Regions from separate parts of the Paenibacillus sp. FSL M8-0142 genome, predicted to be linked through region 3. Evidence: predicted binding sites of a transcription regulator. Region 3 holds the regulator's gene; each other region holds the start of a gene.

Region 1 (7,673 bases), 300 kb from region 3:
TTTGGCCTCTCCCATACCAGCGCTGCGGAAGCGGGGATCATTACTGGGGCAACGCCGGCTATTACCGTAGTGCTGGCAAGGCTTGTTCTGAAGGAGCGGGTAAACCGCTTCAGTCTGCTCGGAATCGCTAGCACGGTCAGCGGAATTATTCTGATTCAGGGGCTGTTCTCGCAAGATTATCCCTTTACCGTACAGCACTTAATCGGAAATGTGCTGGTGCTCTGCGCGGCTTCTAGTGAATCGGTATTCAATATCCTGTCGCGTATGAGCTCGACAAAAAATGACGGACGATCACAACAACCGGTGGATCCGGTTGTGCAAACGACGCTGGTATCTGCGATAGCGTTCCTTCTTTGTCTTATACCGGCGGGGTTTGAACACCCGCTTCGGTCCCTTGCAGGGATCGCATGGGAGGAGTGGCTAGCGCTGATCTGGTACGGTCCCTTTGTGACGGCACTTGCCTTTGTGTTATGGTATGCGGGAATCCGCCGATGCGATGCTTCCACGGCGGCGGCATTTTCTGGAATGATGCCGTTTACCGCCCTGGTGCTGTCCGTGGTCTTGCTGGGTCAGCGGGCAGGAGTGGAGCAATGGGCCGGAGGGCTGCTGGTGGCGGGTGGCATGGTGCTGATCGGCGTGAACCAGAAACGAATAGGAGGTGAACGTAACATTGGCAAATCCGGACTGAATCTAAATACGGCTAAAAGAACTTAACAGTAGCAAACAACGGAGCGGGGAGAGAGGGTTATTTAATCGATAGCTTGTATTTTCCCTGTATCCCCGATTTCAACGATGAAAATAAAACGACAGGGCATGCACACGGTTCCATTAGAGATCATTCTTGCTGTTTGATTGCGCTGAAACGGGTTATAAATGTAACAATTGGATAACCTAACTTCAGAAGGAGTGATAATTATGGAAAAGCTGTTGGTTAAGCTGCTGGTTCACGGCGTCATGATCACGGGCTTGCTGCTCGCTCTTTCAAACGCCACGCTGATTGCGGCCCTGATCACCGCGCTGGGCATAGGCATTGTTGCTTATCTGCTCGGGGATCTTCTAATTCTGCCAAGGACGAATAACATGGTAGCGACCATCGCGGATGCAGGCTTGGTATTCGTCATGCTGTGGATCATTGCCGATGCCGCCAATTGGACGCTAAGCTTCCCGGAGATACTGCTGCTTACGGTTTTGGCAGGAGGCTTTGAGTATTTGTTCCATATGTGGCTCCTGCGGGATCATACCCCGGTTCGAAGACAGCGCGCTTAAGCCTTGTTGGAAGCCGCATTAAACGACCGTCCATCGATCAAAAGGAAGAGACTCAGCTTGGCTTTGATCCTGCTGAGTCTCTTTGCTATTCGTGCGGCTGCTGCTATTCAGGCCTCTTCGCTTGGAGCGGCGGAGGAATAAGCCAGCCCTTCTCCTTGTTCATGCGAAGAATCCGAAGGCCGAGGGCCGCTTTGGTTGTATGGTATTTCGCAAACAAAGCGCCGATATCTTCCCGGATGCTCATTCCCATCACTTTGCTGCAAGAAGCGAGTCCTAGCGCATTCTCGGCAGCGATTTTGGCGGCGATTTCCGGATCGGTGAACCGGGCGCCCATCGGGATTTCCTCGAGCTTGGCAGGAGGCCGTTCAGCCAGCGCCGGGGCTGGCGTAATGCCGTTGTCGGTCAGCAATTCGTCGCATTCCTTCATTTCAAGTCTCGCTTGGTCGAGCAGGTCCTCAAGGATCTTCTTCAGCTCCTTGTCTCCTGCATGATACATATACGCCTCATAGCAAGAGATGGTGCCCTTGGCCATCATGGACGTTTCCCATACGCTGAAGATTTCGCCGTAATGCATAGGCTCATCTTTCGGATTGCCGCTTAAAATACCCAATATGATTCGCTCCTTTATATTTATTGAACATCGTCATTATGTACAGGAACCATGTATTTCATGCTGCAACTTCTTGGGCGTGCACAGCAGGTAATTATTACATAATCCCCAGCGTGCATGAAACTTGTCCCTGGGAATGAAACTGAAGGCATCAATACAATCCAGGAAAGCGGAGGCATCGCCATGTATTTCTACAAAGAAGACCTGATCAATTTGATCGTGCCGGATCAACCCGATCCCGCTGCCGCAAAGGTGCTGCAGGAAACGCTTGGCGGACGGTTCGGCGAGATGCGCACGATGATGCAGTTCTTTTTCCAGAGCAATAACTTCCGGGGACTGGACACCCAGTTTCGGGATTTGATACGAGGCGTGTTTTTGGAGGAAATCAGCCACGTCGAGCTCGTCCAGCATACGATCAACCAGCTGTTGACGGGAGCCGGCGCTGATGGCGCGGGCAATGCCGGAATCGATGAAGCTCCGCTGGATGAGGCGGTCAAGCACGCGAACCCGCATCACTTTATTATGGGAGCTCAAAGCTCGCTGCCGGTCGATGCGGCAGGCAATCCTTGGATGGGCAATTATGTGTACGACCACGGCAATCTGGTGGCGAATCTGCTCGATAATCTCGTGCTGGAATCAACGGGAGTTTTGCAAAAATCAAGAATCTATGAGATGAGTACGAACAAAACGTTCCGGGAAACGCTGGCCTTCCTGATCGTTCGCGACAACGCCCATCAGAACGCGTTTGCCAAGGCGCTGGAGACGCTTGGCGTCGAGTGGGGCAAGCTGTTCCCTGTACCGAATTACGATATCAATAAGTATCCGGAGTGTAAAAAATATGTGGATATGGGCTTCCATAATGCCCAATTCAATTTTCGGCTGGATAACACGCGGATCGGTGAAATTTTCAGCGGCCAGACGCCAAGCCGAAACGGCGGCAGTCTCCAAGTCATTCCGCCGCCGGAAGGCTTCCCGGTACCGAACTTGCCTGAGCTCCCTAACGAGCATAGCCCCGGAACACGCGATCTGAATGCCTAACTTCGCGTTTCGCAAACAAAACTGCCTTTTGGTTCAAGGCGGTTTTGTTGCGTGAATGTACCACAGTACCAAGCAGCAGGGAGATCATGGAATCTTTATTAAACGGTAACAGCCCGGTTCCTCAGGAAAACCAGAGAAACCGGGCTGTTACCATTACATCTTCGCCTACAAATAAGGCCTTCTTGATCATATCATGACGCTTACGCTATGATTAGAGACAGTGTCATGATTGAGGAGGTACCTGTTTATGATCCTTCATAAAGGAGAAACCTTATTTCGGCAAGGCGAATCCGGCCCGCTGTTTCATGTGAAGAGCGGCATGCTCAAAATCGAGCGTGTACACCAGGACGGCAATGCTTTGCTAGTGAATTTGATTGTCCCCGGGGAAACGATTCCGCATCATTCATTAATTACGCCCAAGCCCTATTTCGGAACCGCGGTTGCATTAGTGACAAGCGAGATTCAAGTTTACCGTCCGGATGAATGGTATGGTTCCTTGGAGCAGGACCCGGTACGATATCGTTCCATAGCGCTTCAGCTGCAGGATAAGCTGCGAATGATGCAGGAGCGGATTGATCAATTAAGCGAAATCGAGCCCATTGAGCGATTACACAAGCTTCAGCGGTGGTTCGAGCAGTATATCTCACCTGCGCGTCTTACGGATGTCCTGACCCAAGTGGAAATCGGACAGCTGATCGGGCTGCGACGGGAAACGGTCAACCGGCTGCTCCGTCAGGAAAGGCTTGCAGCAGGACCAAAGAACTCGTAATGGATCCGGTCGGAAGGAATATCCATTGCCAGAAGCGCGTCGTTGATCGTCTTCATGAACGGGATCGGACCGCAGAAATAATAGACTGCCGATGACCCGGGTACGGTATCTTTTAACCATGCCAGGTCGATCAATCCGCTCTTATGGTATCCGCCATCCTCTGCGCCCGGGTTGCTGTAGCACCACCGGTAAGAAATATTCGGATTCATTTCCGCGAGCTCCTCGACATGCTGCTTCATTGCATGGACATTGGCATTTCGTGCTGCGTGGATAAACATCACCTTACGCCCCGGTTGTGCTTCAACAGCGGTGTTCAGCATGCTGATCATCGGAGTGAGCCCAACACCGCCGCTGATGAGGACGAGCGGAGACGAATTCTCCAGGTTCAATGTGAAATCGCCGGCAGGAGCCGAAAGCTCCACGATCCCGTTCTCTTCAACGGACTGATGGAGATAATTCGATACTTTCCCTTCCGGAGTATCAATGCCTTCGGCCTCCCGTTTTACTGAAATCCGGTAGTATGGCTTGCCAGGCGCATCAGACAAACTGTACTGGCGGTTCAAGGTATAAGTTTCGCCGGGTATTTGCAGCCTGATGCTGACATATTGTCCAGGCTCAAAAGCGGCCAGCGGGCCTCCGTCCGCCGGAACGAGATAGAAGGACGTAATAACTTCGCTCTCCCGTACTTTTCGCTCGACCCGGAACGGTTTGAAGCCGCTCCACCCCCCGACCTGCGTCTCCGATTGCTTATACATCTCATCTTCAACTGAAATGAATGCATCCGCAATGACGCCGTATGCTTCCTCCCACGCCTGCAAAATTTCTTCGGTTGCTGCATCTCCAAGCACCTCTTTAATTGCTCCTAGCAGATGCTCCCCGACAATAGGATAATGCTCCGGTTTGACGCCAAGACTCCGGTGTTTATGCGCGATTTGCTTAACGGCAGGCAGGATAGCCTCCAAACGGTCGATGTGCAGTGCCGCTGCATACACCGTGTTTGCAAGGGCGGTTTGCTGGCGGCCTCGCTGCTGGTTGGCATGGTTGAAAATATTCAACAGCTCCGGATGCGCTTTGAACATATTCCGATAGAAGGTGGAAGTGATGGTAACGCCATGTTGTTCCAGGACAGGAACCGTTGATTTGATGGTTGCGATCGTTTTTTCGCTTAGCATAAAGCTGCGCCTCGCTTTCATAAAGTGGATGATATCATTATAGATAACCCGTTTCGCATGGTATTGTGATTTGAATCACATAAAATCGCAACAATTTGTGACTTTAAAATTTGAACAGGAACATTTACAGGTACATTTTAAAGAAGGTTTGCCGTTTCCTTTAGGGCTCCATACAGGGTTTGAATGGGTGCTTCTGCTTCGGGGCCTGCCGTTCACAATTTGTCCCCAATCCGTATGATTGCAATCACTGAGGCGGAAATAAAGGGCTGTCTATACTTGAGGCGTGAGAAACGGCCAGTTGCTAAGCTATGGCCACAAATGACAGGAGGTTGTTTTCTATGAGCACCATTACGCTTCATACCCATGTCTCGGATATCGTTTCCTCCGTGCCTCAGACGGCTGATTTATTCCGTTCGCTTCGCATCGATTTTTGCTGCGGCGGCCAGATTCCCTTGGAGAATGCGGCCGCACAGCGGCAGCTGGATCCCGAAGCTGTCCTGAATCAGGTCAAGCTGCTGCAGGACAAATTTGAGAAATACCAGGAGAGTCGTCCGGCCTCCCTGGGCGCTCTTGAGCTCATCGAGCACATTCAGCATAAGCATCATGCATTCTTGCGTGATGAATTGCCGGCTCTGACCCCATATGTTACTAAGCTTGCCCGTGTCCACGGAGAACGGCATCCTGAGCTTTTGCGGGTTCAAGAGCTGTTCACGCAGCTCAAGAAGGAACTGCTGGAGCACACGCAGGATGAAGATCAGAATGTCTTCCCGCTTATGGTCCGGGTCATCACCGAATCCGAGACGGATGCTGGACCGCAATTGCTGCACCTGATAACCGGGCTTGAGGAGGAGCACTCCAGTGCAGGCGGCATATTGCAGGAGCTTCGAGAGGTCACCAATGATTGGGAGCTGCCGGATGATGCATGCGGCACATACAGACTTGTCTACCAACGCCTTGCGGGTCTTGAGAAAGACACCTATGAGCATATCCATTTGGAGAACAACGTTCTGTTCCAAGAGATTCGCACGCTCCTATAGCAATGCCCATCCTGTTATTATAGATACCCATTCAAGAGCCTTTGCCCGCCGGGCAGGGGTTCTTTTTGCATCTGCATCTTCCCAAGATGGGGACCCCAGTGCGTGCCTGAAAAAAGGCTGCCGCCAGCATGACGAGGGATTTCCCCTGCGAATATAGGAGTTTCCCTAGTAGGATGCCTCCAGCGATACCTGCATAATGAATGCATACGAATGGACGATACATGGATTCCCCAACCATGGTCATTCAAGCAGAAGGAGTTGACGCGTCCTATGATACGCAAATCGGGACTGAAATTCTTCAAAAGAGTGGAGAGCTACTCGGACAATTGGTCCGTCCTGGAAGAGAAAAGCCGGGAATGGGAGGATATGTACCGCAAGCGCTGGTCGCACGATAAGGTCGTTCGGACGACCCACGGCGTAAACTGTACCGGCTCCTGCAGCTGGAAGGTGTTCGTGAAGAACGGAATCATTACCTGGGAGAACCAGCAGATCGATTATCCGTCATGCGGTCCGGATATGCCGGAATTTGAGCCGCGAGGCTGTCCGCGTGGAGCCTCATTCTCATGGTATGAGTACAGTCCGCTTCGAATTAAATACCCTTATATCCGAGGTAAGCTTTGGCGGATGTGGAGCAAGGCTTTGGAGTTGCACGAGGATCCGGTTGCGGCTTGGGCCAGCATTGTGGAGGACCCGGATCAAGCCAAGGCTTACAAGCAGGCTCGAGGAAAAGGAGGGCATGTGCGCGTAACTTGGCCGGATGCAACAAAGCTCATCTCCGCACAGCTGATCTATACAATTCGTAAATACGGCCCCGACCGGATTGCCGGATTTACCCCGATTCCGGCGATGTCAATGATCAGTTATGCGTCAGGAGCCCGGTTTATTTCCTTGCTGGGCGGAGAAATGCTCAGCTTTTATGATTGGTATGCAGATCTTCCGCCCGCCTCGCCGCAAATCTGGGGGGAGCAGACCGACGTTCCGGAGTCCAGCGATTGGTACAATGCCGGCTACCTCATCATGTGGGGCTCCAATGTGCCGTTGACCCGGACGCCGGATGCACACTTTATGACCGAGGTGCGTTACAAGGGAACCAAGGTCGTGTCCGTGGCTCCGGATTACGCGGAGAATGTGAAATTCGCCGATAACTGGCTCGCACCGAATCCTGGAACGGACGCAGCTCTTGCCCAGGCAATGACGCATGTTATCTTAAACGAATATTATCGGGAGCGCGCGGAGCCGATGTTCCTGAATTATGCGAAGCAGTATACCGACATGCCGTTCTTGATCATGCTCGATGCGCATGGAGACAGCTTGAAAGCCGGACGTTTCTTGCGGGCAAGCGATCTGGGAGACGCCTCGCCGAATGCCGAGTGGAAGCCGGTTATTCTGGACGCGGAAACGGGTGAAATCATCGTCCCGAACGGCACGATTGGCCAGCGCTGGGAGCAGGGAGAGAAATGGAATTTAATGCTGGAGCGGGAAGACGGGACACGAATCGAACCGGCTCTTTCGATGGAAGGTCATAATGCGGATTGGCATATCATTTGTTTTCCCTATTTCGATTCCAGCGGCAGCGGGATATTCGAACGGATGATTCCTGCAAGGACGGTGCGTTTGGCCGATGGAACAACATGTCTCGCGACGACTGTCTATGACTTGATGCTCAGCCAGTATGGAATCCGGCGGGTCGGGAGCGAGCTCGAGGCGGCAAATTACGAGGATGCAAGCTCGTATTATACGCCGGCATGGCAGGAGGCGATCACCGGTGTAAAAGCCTCGGT
Region 2 (7,673 bases), 2.7 Mb from region 3:
GGTGCGTTTATTTTTATGGCAGACTTGGTTAAATCCATTACAGTACCTCTGGAGCTGGATTTCATGGCCGTTTCCAGTTACGGGGCATCCACCAAGTCATCGGGTGTGGTCAAGATCATTAAAGATCTCGATGCATCCGTTGAAGGCAGGGATGTTCTGATCGTGGAGGATATTATTGACAGCGGTCTTACGCTGAGCCATTTGATCGAGCTGCTCAAGAGCCGCAAGGCCAACTCGGTTCGCGTCGTTACTTTGTTCGACAAGCCTGCCCGCCGAACGGTGGATTTGCAGGCCGATTACACCGGGTTCGTACTGCCTGACGCCTTCGTTGTCGGCTACGGGCTTGATTATGCCGAGCATTACCGGAACCTCCCCTACATCGGGATTCTGAAGCCGGAAATCTACAGCAGTTAAACCGCGCCATATGGGCTGCTGCCACGGATCTTGGCCCTTTGTTGAGAAGGCCAGACAGGCTGTGGTAAAATATCTTATGTGTCTTGAGAGGAGGTAGGGGATGAGTCGGTTCATCCGGAATTCTGGTTTTTATTTGATTCTATTTTTGGTCGTGGTGGGCATAGTACAATTCGTCACTAACGGTGGCGAACAGGCCGAAGCCCCTAGTTATAATCAGCTGCGGCAGGAAGTTAAAGATAACAAGATAAAGGAAATGACGGTTCAATTCGACGGCTACGCGTATCTGGTGACTGGTAAGTATAGGGAAGTCACCGACGAGAAGAAGTCGGAGAATTTCTCGACCTACATTCCGGCTACTGATGCGGCGATGCAGGAATTGACCGCAGCCAGCGAGAGCAACGATGTAAAGCTGACCGTGGTGCCGATGGAAGGCCAAAGCATTTGGCTGACACTGCTTTCATCCTTTATTCCGCTCGTGATCATGTTCGTTCTGTTCTTCTTCCTGTTCAATCAAGCTCAGGGCGGCGGCGGCAAAGTGATGAACTTTGGCAAGAGCAAAGCCCGCTTATATAATGAAGAGAAGAAACGCGTTACGTTTGAAGACGTAGCCGGTGCTGACGAGGAGAAGCAGGAGCTCGTTGAGGTTGTCGACTTCCTGAAGGATCCGCGCAAATTCAACACCGTCGGCGCCCGCATTCCGAAGGGTGTGCTGCTTGTCGGTCCTCCGGGAACCGGTAAGACGCTCCTGGCTCGTGCGGTTGCCGGTGAAGCAGGCGTTCCGTTCTTCAGTATTTCCGGTTCCGACTTCGTGGAAATGTTCGTCGGTGTCGGTGCTTCGCGTGTACGCGATTTGTTCGAGAACGCGAAGAAGAATGCGCCATGTATTATCTTCATTGACGAGATTGATGCTGTGGGCCGTCAACGCGGCGCCGGCCTTGGTGGCGGACATGACGAGCGAGAGCAAACGCTCAACCAATTGCTCGTAGAGATGGACGGTTTCGGAGCGAATGAAGGCATCATTATCGTCGCTGCAACGAACCGCCCGGATATTCTGGACCCGGCGCTGCTGCGTCCGGGACGTTTTGACCGTCAGATTACCGTGGATCGTCCGGATGTTAAGGGACGTGAAGCTGTACTGAAGGTGCATGCACGCAATAAACCGCTGACGAAGGATGTCAAACTCGACATTATCGCGAAGCGTACGACTGGTTTTACAGGCGCGGACCTGGAGAACCTTCTGAACGAGGCGGCTTTGCTTGCCGCACGTCGTAACCGTAAAGATATATCGATGACGGAAGTCGACGAGGCAATCGACCGCGTGATCGTCGGTACCGAGAAGCGCAGCCGCGTGATCAGCGACCGCGAGAAGCGCATCGTTGCTTATCACGAAGCCGGTCATACGATTGTCGGTTACTTCTTGGAGCATGCGGATACCGTGCATAAGGTAACGATTATTCCTCGCGGCCGCGCCGGCGGATACGTCATCATGATGCCGAAGGAAGACCGCATGCTCGTGACGAAGCAGGAATTGCTTGACCGCGTAACCGGGTTGCTCGGCGGACGCGTGGCGGAAGAGCTGTTCATCGGAGAAATCGGAACCGGGGCATACAGCGACTTCCAGCAGGCAACCAGCATTATCCGCAGCATGATTGTGGAATACGGTATGAGCGAGAAGCTCGGTCCGATGCAGTTCGGCACATCCCAAGGACAAGTGTTCCTTGGCCGGGATATCGGGCACGAGCAGAACTACAGTGACCAAATCGCTTACGAGATCGATCAGGAAATGCAGCGGTTTATCACCGAATGCTACGAGAAGTGTAAAGAGCTTCTGTCCAAGCATGCCAAAGAGGTTCATTTGATTGCGAATACGCTCCTGGAGAAAGAAACGCTGGAGCTTGAGCAGATTAAGAATCTCATTGAGACTGGAACAGTCGAAGGCAACGGCGGTGGCGAAGGATCCGGCTCTTCCGAGAATGGCGAGCCAACGATCGACAACATCGGTGATGTCCGCGTCCGTATTCAAGGGAAGGAAGAAGGCCAGCAGCCGACTTCTACGGAAGAGATTCCGAACAACCCGATGGATTCGAATCTGGATCGTAAGGATTCAGAGCGTAAAGATCCTCCTGGCGGATCGGATAATGATAGCAGTCTAACGTAAATTCGCTGAAATACTCGTATTTGGAATAAAAATGAAGAACCGGAGAACGATCATTCGTTTTCCGGTTCTTTTTGTGCTTCTTATCACATTGACAGGGATTAGAGGTCCGTGTACATTAGTTGTTAAATAAGGATGCGCATCCTTTCACAAAGGTTGCGAACGTCCTTCAAACATGGTCATCAAGCGGCTAATGCCGGATAACATAAGGGGAGAGGGTCGATCATGGAAGCTTTGGCACTGGAGCGCAAGGCAGAGCAGAACCGCGTGCTGCGTGAACGGTTAATGGAGTTGAAGAAGGAACGCAACGCCATCATTTTGGCGCATTATTATCAACGGGATGAAATTCAGGAGGTCGCCGATTTCCGGGGAGATTCCTTTTTGCTGGCTCAGAAGGCGGCCCAGACGGATGCCGAGACGATCGTCTTTTGCGGCGTGCATTTTATGGGAGAAAGCGCAAAGATATTGGCGCCGAATAAAACGGTGCTTATTCCTGACGAGCGCGCAGGCTGTCCGATGGCCGATATGGTAAACGTTGACGGGCTGCGCAAGCTGAAGGCCCAGCATCCGAATGCCAAAGTGGTCACTTATATCAATTCATCGGCCGAGATCAAGGCGGAGACCGATATTTGCTGTACATCCTCGAATGCGGTCAAGGTCATTCAGTCGGTCGATTCCGATGAAATCATTTGGGTCCCTGACAAAAACCTGGGGCATTACGTCCAGCAGCACACCGACAAGAAGCTGATCATCTGGGAAGGGTACTGCAATACGCATGATATGTTAACCGTGAAAGATGTGGTGGAGATGAAGGCGAAATATCCGAACGCCGAGTTCGTCGTGCATCCGGAATGCCGGCCGGAGGTTGTCGCTATGGGCGACTTCGTAGGCAGCACCACCGCCATTCTGGAATACTGCAAAAACTCGCCGGCCCAGGAATTTATCGTAGGAACCGAAGACGGAACCGGCTATCAGCTCCGTTTGGACAGTCCGAATAAATCCTTCCATTTTGCGACCAAATTCCTCGTATGTCCGAATATGAAAGTGAATAATCTCAAAAAGCTGGTCAAAGCTCTGGAGACGATGAAGCCGCAGATTTACGTACCTCCTGTCGTTGCAGAGAAAGCCAGAACTTCCCTAGAGCGCATGTTACAAGTTAAGTAGCATGCGCTACTCTTTCGCGAGAAGACAGGTGAGACGAGCGTGATACCGCAGTATTTGATCGATTTTGACCTAAAGGACCTGCCGGTAAAGAAGACGGATGTGATCGTCATCGGCTCCGGCATCGCCGGATTATATACCGCCATTCTGGCAAGTGAGCATCATAAGGTGCTGTTGATTACGAAGAAATCGCTGCTCGAGAGCAATACGCGCTATGCGCAAGGCGGCATCGCAGCCGTGACGGCGGAGGACGATTCACCGGCCTATCATCGGCAGGATACGCTGCTTGCAGGGGCCGGGTTATGCTCCTCGGCGGCGGTGGATGTGCTGGTTAACGAAGGACCGGCCGGTGTCCAGGAATTAATCCGTCTCGGGACGATGTTTGACGTCGAGAACGGGGAGCTCGCTCTAACGAAGGAAGGAGCCCATAGCCACCGCCGAATTCTCCATGCGAATGGGGATGCTACCGGCTATGAAATCGTACGCGCCCTTTCCATTCAAGTCGAAATGCTTCACAATATAGAGGTGTGGGATGATCATTTTGTCATCGATCTGGTTACCGATCAAGGCGAATGCCATGGAGCGATTGTCCAGTTGCCGGACGGGAAGCGGATCTTCGTGCGGGGCCAAGCAACGATTATGTGCTCCGGCGGTGCCGGTCAGCTGTACCGGTACACGACCAATCCCGAAGTTGCGACCGCCGATGGAGTCGCGATGGCCTATCGGGCGGGCGCCCAGATTCGGGACATGGAGTTTATTCAGTTCCACCCAACGGCGCTGAGTTATCCGGGAGCACCGCGGTTTCTGGTATCGGAAGCGGTGCGCGGAGAAGGCGCCGTGCTCCGGAATATTAAAGGCGAGCGCTTCATGCACAAATACCATGAGCTGCTGGAGCTGGCGCCCCGGGATATTGTCGCCCGGGCGATTGTGAGCGAGATGGAGGAGACGGGCTCCACGTTCGTCTACTTGGACATTACCCATGAATCCCCGGAGATGGTCAAACACCGGTTCCCAACGATTTACGAAACCTGCATGCGGTATGGTCTTGATCTGACCTCCGATTGGATTCCGGTCTCCCCCGCTGCGCATTATATGATGGGGGGCATCAAGACCAATCTGTACGGGGAGAGCAGCGTGAAGCGTCTGTTCGCCTGCGGAGAAGTGTCCTCGACCGGCGTTCATGGCGCGAATCGCTTGGCCAGCAACTCGCTGTCCGAAGCGGTTGTATACGGAAGCCGCATTGTTGAACGGATCCGGCAGCTTCCGAAACGGACGGAGCGATCCCTTCATGTATCCTTCGGGCTTGGGCGCAAGGATGCGCCTTCCCAGGCTATGGTCGAAAAGCGGCTGAAGCTTCAGAAAGTGATGGTCCGGTATGCCGGTCTTCGCCGTAACCGGGACACCCTATTACGGGCGGCCGAAGAGCTTGGCCGGCAGCTTCCCTTGTTTCAAGCGGTATTGACCAAACGCGAGGAGTACGAATTTGCCAATATGCTTACGGCCTCACTGCTGGTCGTTCAAGGCGCGCTGTGCCGTGAAGAGAGCCGGGGGGCCCATTACCGCGAGGATTTTCCGGAACGAAATGATGATGCATGGAAGAAGCATATCGTGCACACCCGGGATCAAGATAGGACGGAGGAAATAAGCGATGATGTTTAACGGTTACCATGACGGCCTGCTCCAGAGTATTCGAACCTGGCTACAAGAGGATGTAGGCTCTGGAGATATTACGACCCTTACGACGATTGAGCCCGGACATGAATCCAAGGCCGTGATTCACGCCAAGGAATCCGGGATCGTGGCCGGCATGCCGGTTGCGGAGCTGGTCTTCGAGACGGTTGACCCGACACTGGTGTTTAGGTCGCTGGTTCGGGACGGCGAGCGGGTGGAGAAGGGAACCGTTCTTGCTGAAGTGGAAGGGTCTACGCACCGTATATTGACAGGGGAGAGACTGGCCCTTAATCTGCTGCAGCGTTTGTCCGGAATTGCAACCACGACGCGCGCTTATGTCGAGGCGCTGGAAGGGCTGCCGACCCGGCTTGTGGACACGCGGAAGACGACGCCGGGCCACCGGATGCTTGAGAAGTACGCTGTCCGCGTAGGCGGCGGGTCGAACCACCGGTTCGGCTTGTATGATGCCGTCATGATCAAGGATAATCATATTAAAGGCGCCGGCGGCATCCGCCAGGCGGTAGACCGCGCAAGAGCGAATATACCGCATACGATGACCATCGAGGTTGAGACGGAAAGCCTTGAACAGGTAGAGGAAGCGCTGGATGCCGGTGCAGATATTATCATGCTCGACAACATGAATCATGAGCTGATGACCGAGGCGGTTCGAAGAATCAAGGCGAGATCGCCGCATGTTCGGGTCGAGGCTTCCGGCAATGTATCACTTCAGACGGTGCGCGGCATAGCGGAGACCGGGGTGGACGTCATTTCGGTCGGTCGGCTCACCTATTCGTTCCACAACCTGGACATCAGTTTAGATCTAAACACCAAGAAGGGAGGAGCAGGGGTTTGATTCTGGTCGTAGACGTAGGCAACACGAACATCGTGCTTGGCGTGTATCAGGGCAAGCAGCTGCTGCACGATTTCCGAATCAGCACGTCACGCCAATCCACGGTGGATGAATACGGCGTGCTGATCCATAATTTGTTTCAAATGTCGAATATAACGGTAAGCCAAATTGAAGGAGTTATCGTCTCTTCCGTTGTTCCGCCGCTTATCCGAGTGGTCGAGGAGATGTGCAGCAAGTATATTGGCAAGACTCCGTTGATCGTCGGCCCTGGCATTAAAACCGGCCTTAATCTGCGGTATGAGAACCCGCGGGAGGTCGGTGCCGACCGGATCGTCAACGCCGTTGCTGCGATCGAGCAGTACGGAAGCCCGGTCATTGTCGTGGATTTTGGGACGGCAACGACCTTTGATTGCATCGATAAAGATCGAAATTATCTGGGCGGGGTTATCGTTCCAGGAATCGGGATCGCTACCGAAGCCTTGGTGCAGCGTGCATCGAAGCTCCCCCGCGTAGAGCTCGAGAAGCCGAAGAAGGTGATCGGACGCAATACGGTCCACGCCATGCAAGCCGGAATCGTATACGGATATGCCGGACAGGTCGACGGGCTGGTTAAACGTATAAAAGCCGAGATGGGGACGGACAATGTTAAGGTTATCGCAACTGGGGGATTGGCAGAGCTGATCGCGAGCGAAACGGAATCCATCGAAGAGATTGCGCCTCTGCTTACGCTTGATGGACTGCGCATCATTTACGAACGCAACTAAGCCCGGGATTCGGGGTAAAACATAACAACTAGAAGACAAGGAGGGCCTTAGGATGGACCAACAAAAAGACCGCATACTGCGGGGAACTGCATTAGGCGGGAAAGTGCGGGCCTTCGCCGTCCGGACCACGGATCTGGTCGAGGAGCTGCGCAGCAGGCATGACACGTTCCCGGTCGTTACAGCCGCTTTAGGCCGTACCGTGTCGGCAGCAGCGATGATGGGAGCGATGCTGAAAGGCGACGAGCGCCTCAGCATTCAAGTACGCGGGGACGGGCCGATCGGCTTGATCGCCGCAGAGAGCAACGCCAACGGCGAGGTGCGCGGGTATGTTCACAATCCGCATGTCGAGCTGACGAATATCCGCCCGGGCAAGATGGATGTGGCTGCTGCCGTCGGACGCACCGGTTATATTCACGTCATCAAGGATTTGGGGTTGAAGGAGCCCTACCGCGGCAGCGTGCCGATTATTTCAGGCGAGCTGGCCGAGGATTTTACGTATTATTTTGCCGTATCCGAACAGACGAACTCCGCAGTCAGCCTTGGGGTGCTCGTATCGCCTGACTATACGGTCGCCAATGCTGGGGGATTCATCATTCAGCTTCTTCCGGGAATCACGGATGAGGAGATCACGGAGCTTGAGCGTGCGCTTGGCGCCATT
Region 3 (7,673 bases):
GCGAAGGCAGAGGAATGTTTTACCCTTGCGATTCACAGCGACCCGACATTACCCGACCCGATAATCAATCTAGAGGTTTGCAAGAAAAACCGGGGTGATCTGCAGTACGGCAGTCAGCTGATCTCGCTGCTGTAAGCAGCAGTCTGAACAAGAAGCGATGCTAAGGCTCAGGGAATGAGCTGTTCAGCATCGCTTTTTTCCGTTGTTATAGAAGTACTGAATGCCTCTAGGGACATGCCAGAAATGTGAATTCCATGCAGGAGTCCGGGTCATGAGGAGCCGGTATTCTGTATGCCGGAATGTTCAAAAGCCGCAACTTCTGGTATGCTGTTAATTAGTCTGGAAGAAAGGGATTTTAACGAAATGAAATTTGCCGTATTGGATTTTGAAACCACGGGCAACCAGTCTGCCGATGAAATTATCCAGGTCGGGCTGGCCATCATCGAAGAGGATCGGGGCATCTCCCGCGTGTACGGCACGTACGTCAATCCCGGGATTCCGATTCCTCCGTTTATTACCGGTCTGACCGGAATTTCCGACAGCGATGTAGCCGATGCGCCGTCTTTGGAGGAAATGATGATGGAGCTCGTGCCCATGCTGGACGATGTGGTTCTGGTCGGGCACAATGTGGCTTTCGATTTTAACTTTTTGCAAAACGCGCTGGATCGCTGCGGTTATTTACCGTTCAGCGGCCGGATTTTAGATACGATGCACTTTTTGAAAATATGCTTCCCCTCGCTGCCATCTTATCAGCTCGGCATGGTTTCCTCGCATTTCGGCCTCGAGCATGACCGTCCGCACCAAGCGGACAGCGATGCGCTTGCCACAGCGAATGTGCTGCTGAAATGCCTGGAGGAGATCGATGAGCTTCCTCTGCTGACCATCCAGCGGCTGAGCGATCTGTTTGCGGAAGAGGACAGCGATTTGGCCTGGTTCTTTGACGGCATCCGTGTGGAGCGCGAGATGCAGGCCGTCCAGGATGGCAGCATTCATACCTACTACCGCCAATTCGCATTAGGCGTTGAGGATTGGACGGACATCGCTCCGGTCCGCGATGAAGCGGAGCCCAATCCGCTGGCGAACATGAGCTTTGATGAGTATATGGATGAGGTTCGGAGACGTTTGAAGGAAGTGCTTCCACAATATGAGAGCCGGGATGCGCAGGACATCATGTTCCAGGAAGTGATGCAGGCGCTTGATGAGGACAAGCATCTGTTGATCGAAGCCGGCACCGGTACTGGAAAATCGCTCGGATATTTGCTCCCGTCCATTTACCAAAGCGTCAAGCAGGAGCAGAAGGTGATGGTCAGCACGCATACGATCAACCTGCAGGAACAACTTCGAGACCGCGACATTCCTCTGCTTACCCAGGTAGTGCCGTTCCCTTTTAAAGCAGCCATCTTTAAGGGAAGAGGTCATTATTTGTGTTTGAGAAAATTTGAACATAAAATAAATAGGAGAGATTTTCATTCGCCGAAGGAGGACGTCATTACGGCGGCCCAAATGCTGGTATGGCTCACACAGACCGAAAGCGGCGATGATGAGGAGCTGAATCTCGGCGGCCGCGGAGGCGATTTCTGGGAAACGATCGCCAGCGATTCCGATTCATGCCTTGGACGAGGCTGCCCGTGGTTCCGCAAGTGCTACTACCATCGGGCGAAGCATGAGGCCGGCATTGCGGATGTTGTCATCACGAATCATTCCAAGCTGTTTACCGATGTAAAAGCGAACCACCAGCTGCTTCCGAGCTACGAGCGGCTCGTCATCGACGAAGCCCATCATTTGGAGGATGTGGCCGGCAAGCATCTCGGGCTGCAGATGAAATATTTTACGGTGGTTCATACATTGACGCGTCTATACAAGGACAGCCGAAGCGGGCAGCTCCCTGCGCTGCGGCAGCTGCTCCAGGCTTCTCCCCATGAGAAATCCGGGGAATGGTCGGCGGTCATCGACCGGATCTATCCTGATCTGATCACGGTGAAAGAAACTTGGGACCGACTCAGCGACCAGCTGTTCGGCCTGCTTCCGGAACGCGGCGATGCTTCTCCTGGAGATGCCGGGCAATACACGCTGCGGCTCTCGCCTGCGAAGAAGCCGAAGGATTGGGGAGCGCTCGCCGAGCTGGAACAGCAGATTCACGTGACGCTGGGAGACGTCGTTCGCAAGGGAGACAAGCTGATCGCCGAGATGAAGGAAGAGCTTGACGATTACAGTGCGGACAGCCTGCTGACTGACCTGTCGGGCTTGTTTAAGGATCTGGCTGCGCATCGCGAGGATTTGCGGTCCTTCATGGCTCTGAATGACGAAGGCACCGTATACTGGATGGAGGCCAACGGCAATTTCCGCAGCAAGTCGCTGCAGCTCTATGCCGTGCCCGTTGATGTGAGCAAGCATTTGAAGGAATTGTTTTTTGACAAGAAGCGGAGCGTGATTCTGACATCGGCGACGCTGTCGGTCGATAAATCGTTTCAATTCATGATCGATAATCTAGGGCTCCAGGAGGCGGCGGACGCAGGGAATCTGAACACGGTTCAGCTGCCGTCCCCGTTCAATTACAGGGAGCAGGCGCTTCTTGTCATTCCGCGGGATTTTCCAAGCGTGAAGGGCTCCGTGGGGGATGCGGTATTTGTGGATACGCTCGTGAAGTCGCTCTCTGAAGCGGCAATAGCTACCCAAGGTCGTATGCTCGTCCTGTTTACGTCGTACCGGATGCTTCGTCAGGTGCACGAGCCGCTGAAGGAAGCGCTGGCTGCCAGCGATATTACGGTGCTTGGTCAGGGAATGGATGGTACGAGCCGTACGAAGCTGATACGCCGGTTCCAGGATAGCAGCGCGTCGGTTCTGCTCGGGACCAGCTCCTTCTGGGAGGGTGTTGACATTCCCGGAGAAGCGCTGACCTGCCTGGCGATTGTCCGGCTGCCGTTCCAGCCGCCCAACCATCCGCTGGTCGAGGCGAAGAGCGAGCTGCTGCAGCAGCAGAAGAGGAACCCGTTCATGAAGCTGTCGGTGCCGCAAGCGGTCATCCGTTTCAAGCAGGGCTTCGGGCGGCTTGTTCGGACCGCCCACGATAAGGGAATCGTGATCGTCTACGATACCCGGGTAATCGAATCGTATTATGGAAAATACTTCTTGTATTCCCTGCCCGGACCGAAAATGGAGCATATGCCGACCGAGGGGATCGTCCCCCGTATTGCGCAGTGGCTTGAGGAAAGGGAGAATGAAAAAGAGTGAACCTAAAGGGGAGCAAGGCTTTATATTGGAAGCGATGAACTATCATCCTATTAATAGGGGGAGCATGCATGAAATCGGATAAAATTTCAGAGGCCGTAGTCCGCAGATTGCCAGTCTATTTGCGCTATTTGAATGAGCTTCATAAGCGGGAGGTGTCCACCGTCTCCTCACAGGAGCTTGGGCAGAAGCTCGACCTGAACCCGGCCCAAATCCGCAAGGATTTGGCCTATTTCGGGGATTTCGGCCGGAAGGGCATCGGTTATGATGTCTCCTATCTCATTGAGAAAATCCGCCAAATCTTGAAGCTAGACCAGAAGATCAACGTAGCGCTGGTGGGTGCGGGCAATCTCGGACATGCGCTATCCAATTACAACGCGTTTCTGAAAGATAATATGAAGATTGTGGCGATTTTCGATTCGTATCCTCCGAAAATCGGGCTGAAGATCAATAACTTGACGGTGCAGCCGATGGAAGAGCTGGACAAGACGGTCCAGGAATACGGCATTCGAATCGGGATCATTACGGTACCGGATTTTGAAGCGCAAAACGTAGCCAATCAGCTGATCAACGCCGGAATCGAGGCGATTTTGAATTTTGCCCCGACGATTCTGAAGGCGCCGCCTCATATCCGCATTCACACCGCGGATTTTACGACGGATCTGCAAAGTCTGGCTTACTATTTGGACAATGGGAAGGAGGATGCGCAGCATGACAACGAAGTGGATGGTTAAGAACGGAACATTTGCCGTGCTTCAGGAAGGACAGCCGGTTCTCCGCGGGTATATGGTTGTGGAGGACGACCGCATCACGTATTTGGGGGAAGAGGAGCCTCAGGTCGATGCAGAAACCCAGGTGATGGACGGAACGCATCTGTTATTCCTTCCAGGGCTGGTCAACACGCATGGACATGCAGCCATGTCGCTGCTTCGCGGTTTTGGCGATGATCTGGCCCTGCAAGTTTGGCTGCAGGAGAAAATGTGGCCGATGGAAGCGAAGTTTACGGCCGACGATGTATTTTGGGGCACTTCGCTCTCGGTGCTCGAGATGCTGAAGGGCGGTACGACAACCTTCGTTGACATGTATGACCATATGGATCAGGTCGCCAAGGTTGTCCAAGACTCCGGAATGCGGGGAGTGCTGACAAGAGGCGTCATCGGGCTGTGTCCTCCGGAAGTACAGAAGCAGAAGCTGGATGAGGCGATTGCCTTTGCAAAGGACTGGCACGGTCAGGCGGAGGGCCGGATTACGACGATGATTTCGCCGCATGCGCCTTACACCTGCCCGCCAGACTTCATTGAGAAATTCGTTCAAGCGGCGCATGATTTGAATCTGCCGATTCATACCCATATGTCCGAAACGGCAGCCGAAGTGCAGCAGAATGTGAATGACTACGGACAGCGTCCGGTGGCCCATCTAGAGAAGCTCGGCGTGTTCTCGCGTCCGACGCTGGTCGCGCATGCGGTGCATTTGACGGACGAAGAGATTGAAATATTGGCTAAGCATGATGTCGCGGTATCCCATAACCCCGGCAGCAACCTGAAGCTGGCCAGCGGTGTTGCGCGTGTTCCCGAGCTGTTGAAAGCAGGTGTGACAGTGTCCCTTGGAACCGATGGACCAGCGAGCAATAACAACCTGGACATGTTCGAAGAAATGCGCCTGGCCGCCCTTATCCACAAGGGCGTCAGCGGCGATCCGACGGCTATTCCGGCAGCCGAAGCGCTTCGAATGGGAACCGAGTATGGAGCACGGTCGGCATTTCTTGATAACGTAGGCAGATTGGCCGTCGGGATGAAGGCGGACATGATCGCACTGGATACCGATCAAGCGCATTTCCTGCCGCGCACGGACTACATTTCGCATTCAATTTACTCGGCCTCCGCCAAGGATGTGGAGCATGTATGGGTTGACGGCAAGCAGGTGGTTAAGCACGGCTCCTGCCTCACGCTGGATGAGGAACGGATCCGCCGTGAAGCCCAGCGTTCATTCGAGCGTCTTTCGACCCTTTAGGTCAGATTAAGGGGGAGGATCAGACGGTTTGAAAAAGAGAACAAAGTGGATTTTGCTTAGTATATCCGGGCTGCTGCTGGCGCTGCTATGCGTGCAGCTGTACTATTCCTACGTCATGAAGGACACGTGGAATGAGGAGAGCCTGGCGGTGCAAGCCGCTCGTCAGCATGGCAGCCTGGTGACGAAGGATAAGACCTACAAATCGGTATGGGGCGAGAACAACAATTATTGGGTCATCACGGGAACGAATCAGGACCAGCAGCAGATTATGGTCTGGGTGAAGTTTACGGATGATAACCTTCCTGTTGAAGGCAAGGATGCGGTTCAGGCCGTGCTGCTCAGCAGCGGATTGTCCGAGGAGCAGATGCGCGAGCAGATTCGCAATGAGATGCCGGGTGCTGTGATCAAGCGGCTACTCCCCGTCATGTATGAAGGCGAGTATACATGGCAGCTCCAATATGAGAATCAGGGCCAATTAGGTTATCGCTTCTATCGCTTCCAGGACGGACAGGCGATCGGAGAGGACATTATTCTTCCAAATCAATAAATCAGTTATACAGGAAAGAGGCTTTCTTGTACGCGATTGTACAAGGAAGCCTCTTTGTTTTGGGTTTGTAAGCGCTGTCTGAAAAATATGGAAAAACTGTTCTTAATATTTTCACAGGAAGGCATGAAAAAGTATAGATTATGTGATATACTCATTGTTGTACTCATTAGACAGAAAACGATCTATTAGTCATAGCATATGATACTGTATATAAATGTGATTTATTCTAATCTACAAATTACTACTACTGAAGGAGGCACTTCATGAAACTACGCATTGTCCCTATCATGCTGACGGTTGTCATTTCGGCATTGGTGCTCTTCGGCGGATGGTTTCTATATCAGCGTTTCGCTGTCCAGAGTCCGCTGGCCGATGTTGTTTCTCAATATGAAGGCGTGAAAAGTTCTCATATAGATATTAAACATGATGCCGTATCTTTGAAACTCGATTTGGCTCCGGACACGAATTTGCAGGGCTTGGTTCAACATATCAAGCGTGAAGGCAAATCCGTGATCGGCAGCCGGGAGCTTAAAATTCAAGTCGAGGACCACTCCTCGGAGGCGTTGGACGAGTGGTGGGAAAAGGCGATGCTGTCTGTTGCTGAGGCAATGGATAACAAGCAATACACCAACATCCAGAAATCCCTGGATCGGCTGGCCGCCGGTACGCCGAATCTGAGCGCAAAAGCGACGATCGACGACAACAATGTCTACATCAGCCTGTCGGATGGAAAGTCTGGTAAATTCATCATCCTGCCGCGTCAGCCCGGAACAATGGAGGTGTGGAGCCATGCCTAAATGGACGAAAGAAGTAGCGATCGGCTTTGTCCCGGTATTGCTGGTATTCCTGGCTTTTATCGGGGTGAATATCGTGCCGGTTATCATCGCGGTTGCTCTCGTAGGCGGATTGCTGTTCATCGCGAAGATGAGAGGCGGGATCGCCGTCGGAGCAGGCAATGAACGCAAACGCAAGAAAGCGGGCCCCTCGAAGCTGACCTTTGAGGAGATCGGCGGGCAGGACAATGCCAAGCAGGAGCTTCGGGAGGCGCTTGATTTTCTGATCCGTCATGAAGATATCAAGAAATTCGGAATCCGTCCGCTCAAGGGCATTCTTCTCACCGGTCCTCCGGGGACGGGGAAGACGCTCATGGCCAGAGCGGCAGCCCATTACACCAATTCCGTATTCGTGGCTGCATCGGGCAGCGAATTCGTTGAAATGTACGTCGGCGTCGGAGCTGGACGCATCCGGGATTTGTTTAAGGATGCCCGCACCCGGGCCGAGAAGGAGAATAAACAGAGCGCAATTATCTTTATCGATGAGATCGACGTCATCGGTGGGAAGCGTGAAGGCGGGCAGCAGCGCGAATATGATCAGACGCTGAACCAGCTGCTGACCGAAATGGATGGGATCTATTCGACCGAGGCGCCGCGTATTCTCGTCATCGCCGCCACGAACCGCAAGGAGATGCTGGATAGCGCCCTGCTTCGTCCGGGAAGATTTGACCGCCATATTCAGGTGGATCTGCCGGATAAGAAGGGACGAGCCCATATTCTAAGACTGCATGCGGCCAACAAACCGCTGCATGAGGATGTGGACCTTGAGAAAATCGCCGAGGAAGCGTACGGCTTCTCGGGCGCCCAGCTGGAAAGCGTCATGAACGAAGCGGCGATTTACACGATGCGAGAGAATGAGCAATTCATTCACCAGCGCCATCTGTCCATGGCCATCGATAAGGTCATGATGGGTGAGCGGTCAGACCGCGAATCCAATATCGAAGAGAAGAAGCGGGTGGCGATCCATGAGCTGGGTCATGCCATTATGGCGGAGCTCGTACGCCCCGGCAGCGTGAAGCAGGTGGCGCTCAGCCCCCGCGGCAAAGCTCTTGGCT

What was found. Region 3 encodes Rex, which represses fermentation and respiration genes when NADH is low (regulators of the CRP and FNR family bind a similar motif). Its sites were predicted from a motif close to TTGTGAAATATTTCACAA; they were not measured.
Region 1: ric (iron-sulfur cluster repair di-iron protein) is a predicted target of Rex. The motif match lies at 4,919-4,936, and genes of this name have one in related genera.
Region 2: nadA (quinolinate synthase NadA) is a predicted target of Rex. The motif match lies at 2,705-2,722, and genes of this name have one in related genera.

The regions. Positions count from the first base shown of each region.
Region 1 covers NZ_CP152008.1:3,805,107-3,812,779, reverse strand. The annotation lists gene NSQ46_RS17540 (DMT family transporter) at 1-714, shown strand, start outside; gene NSQ46_RS17535 (DUF2512 family protein) at 916-1,266, shown strand; gene NSQ46_RS17530 (DUF3231 family protein) at 1,370-1,876, opposite strand; gene NSQ46_RS17525 (manganese catalase family protein) at 2,060-2,914, shown strand; gene NSQ46_RS17520 (Crp/Fnr family transcriptional regulator) at 3,162-3,683, shown strand; gene hmpA (NO-inducible flavohemoprotein) at 3,647-4,855, opposite strand; gene ric (iron-sulfur cluster repair di-iron protein) at 5,194-5,892, shown strand; gene NSQ46_RS17505 (nitrate reductase subunit alpha) at 6,163-7,673, shown strand, end outside.
Region 2 covers NZ_CP152008.1:61,018-68,690, forward strand. The annotation lists gene hpt (hypoxanthine phosphoribosyltransferase) at 1-414, shown strand, start outside; gene ftsH (ATP-dependent zinc metalloprotease FtsH) at 515-2,572, shown strand; gene nadA (quinolinate synthase NadA) at 2,795-3,733, shown strand; gene nadB (L-aspartate oxidase) at 3,773-5,389, shown strand; gene nadC (carboxylating nicotinate-nucleotide diphosphorylase) at 5,379-6,254, shown strand; gene NSQ46_RS00315 (type III pantothenate kinase) at 6,251-7,015, shown strand; gene hslO (Hsp33 family molecular chaperone HslO) at 7,068-7,673, shown strand, end outside.
Region 3 covers NZ_CP152008.1:4,105,211-4,112,883, reverse strand. The annotation lists gene NSQ46_RS18915 (hypothetical protein) at 1-135, shown strand, start outside; gene dinG (ATP-dependent DNA helicase DinG) at 364-3,231, shown strand; gene NSQ46_RS18905 (redox-sensing transcriptional repressor Rex) at 3,300-3,962, shown strand; gene NSQ46_RS18900 (amidohydrolase) at 3,940-5,238, shown strand; gene NSQ46_RS18895 (DUF5590 domain-containing protein) at 5,267-5,785, shown strand; gene NSQ46_RS18890 (hypothetical protein) at 6,049-6,582, shown strand; gene NSQ46_RS18885 (AAA family ATPase) at 6,575-7,673, shown strand, end outside.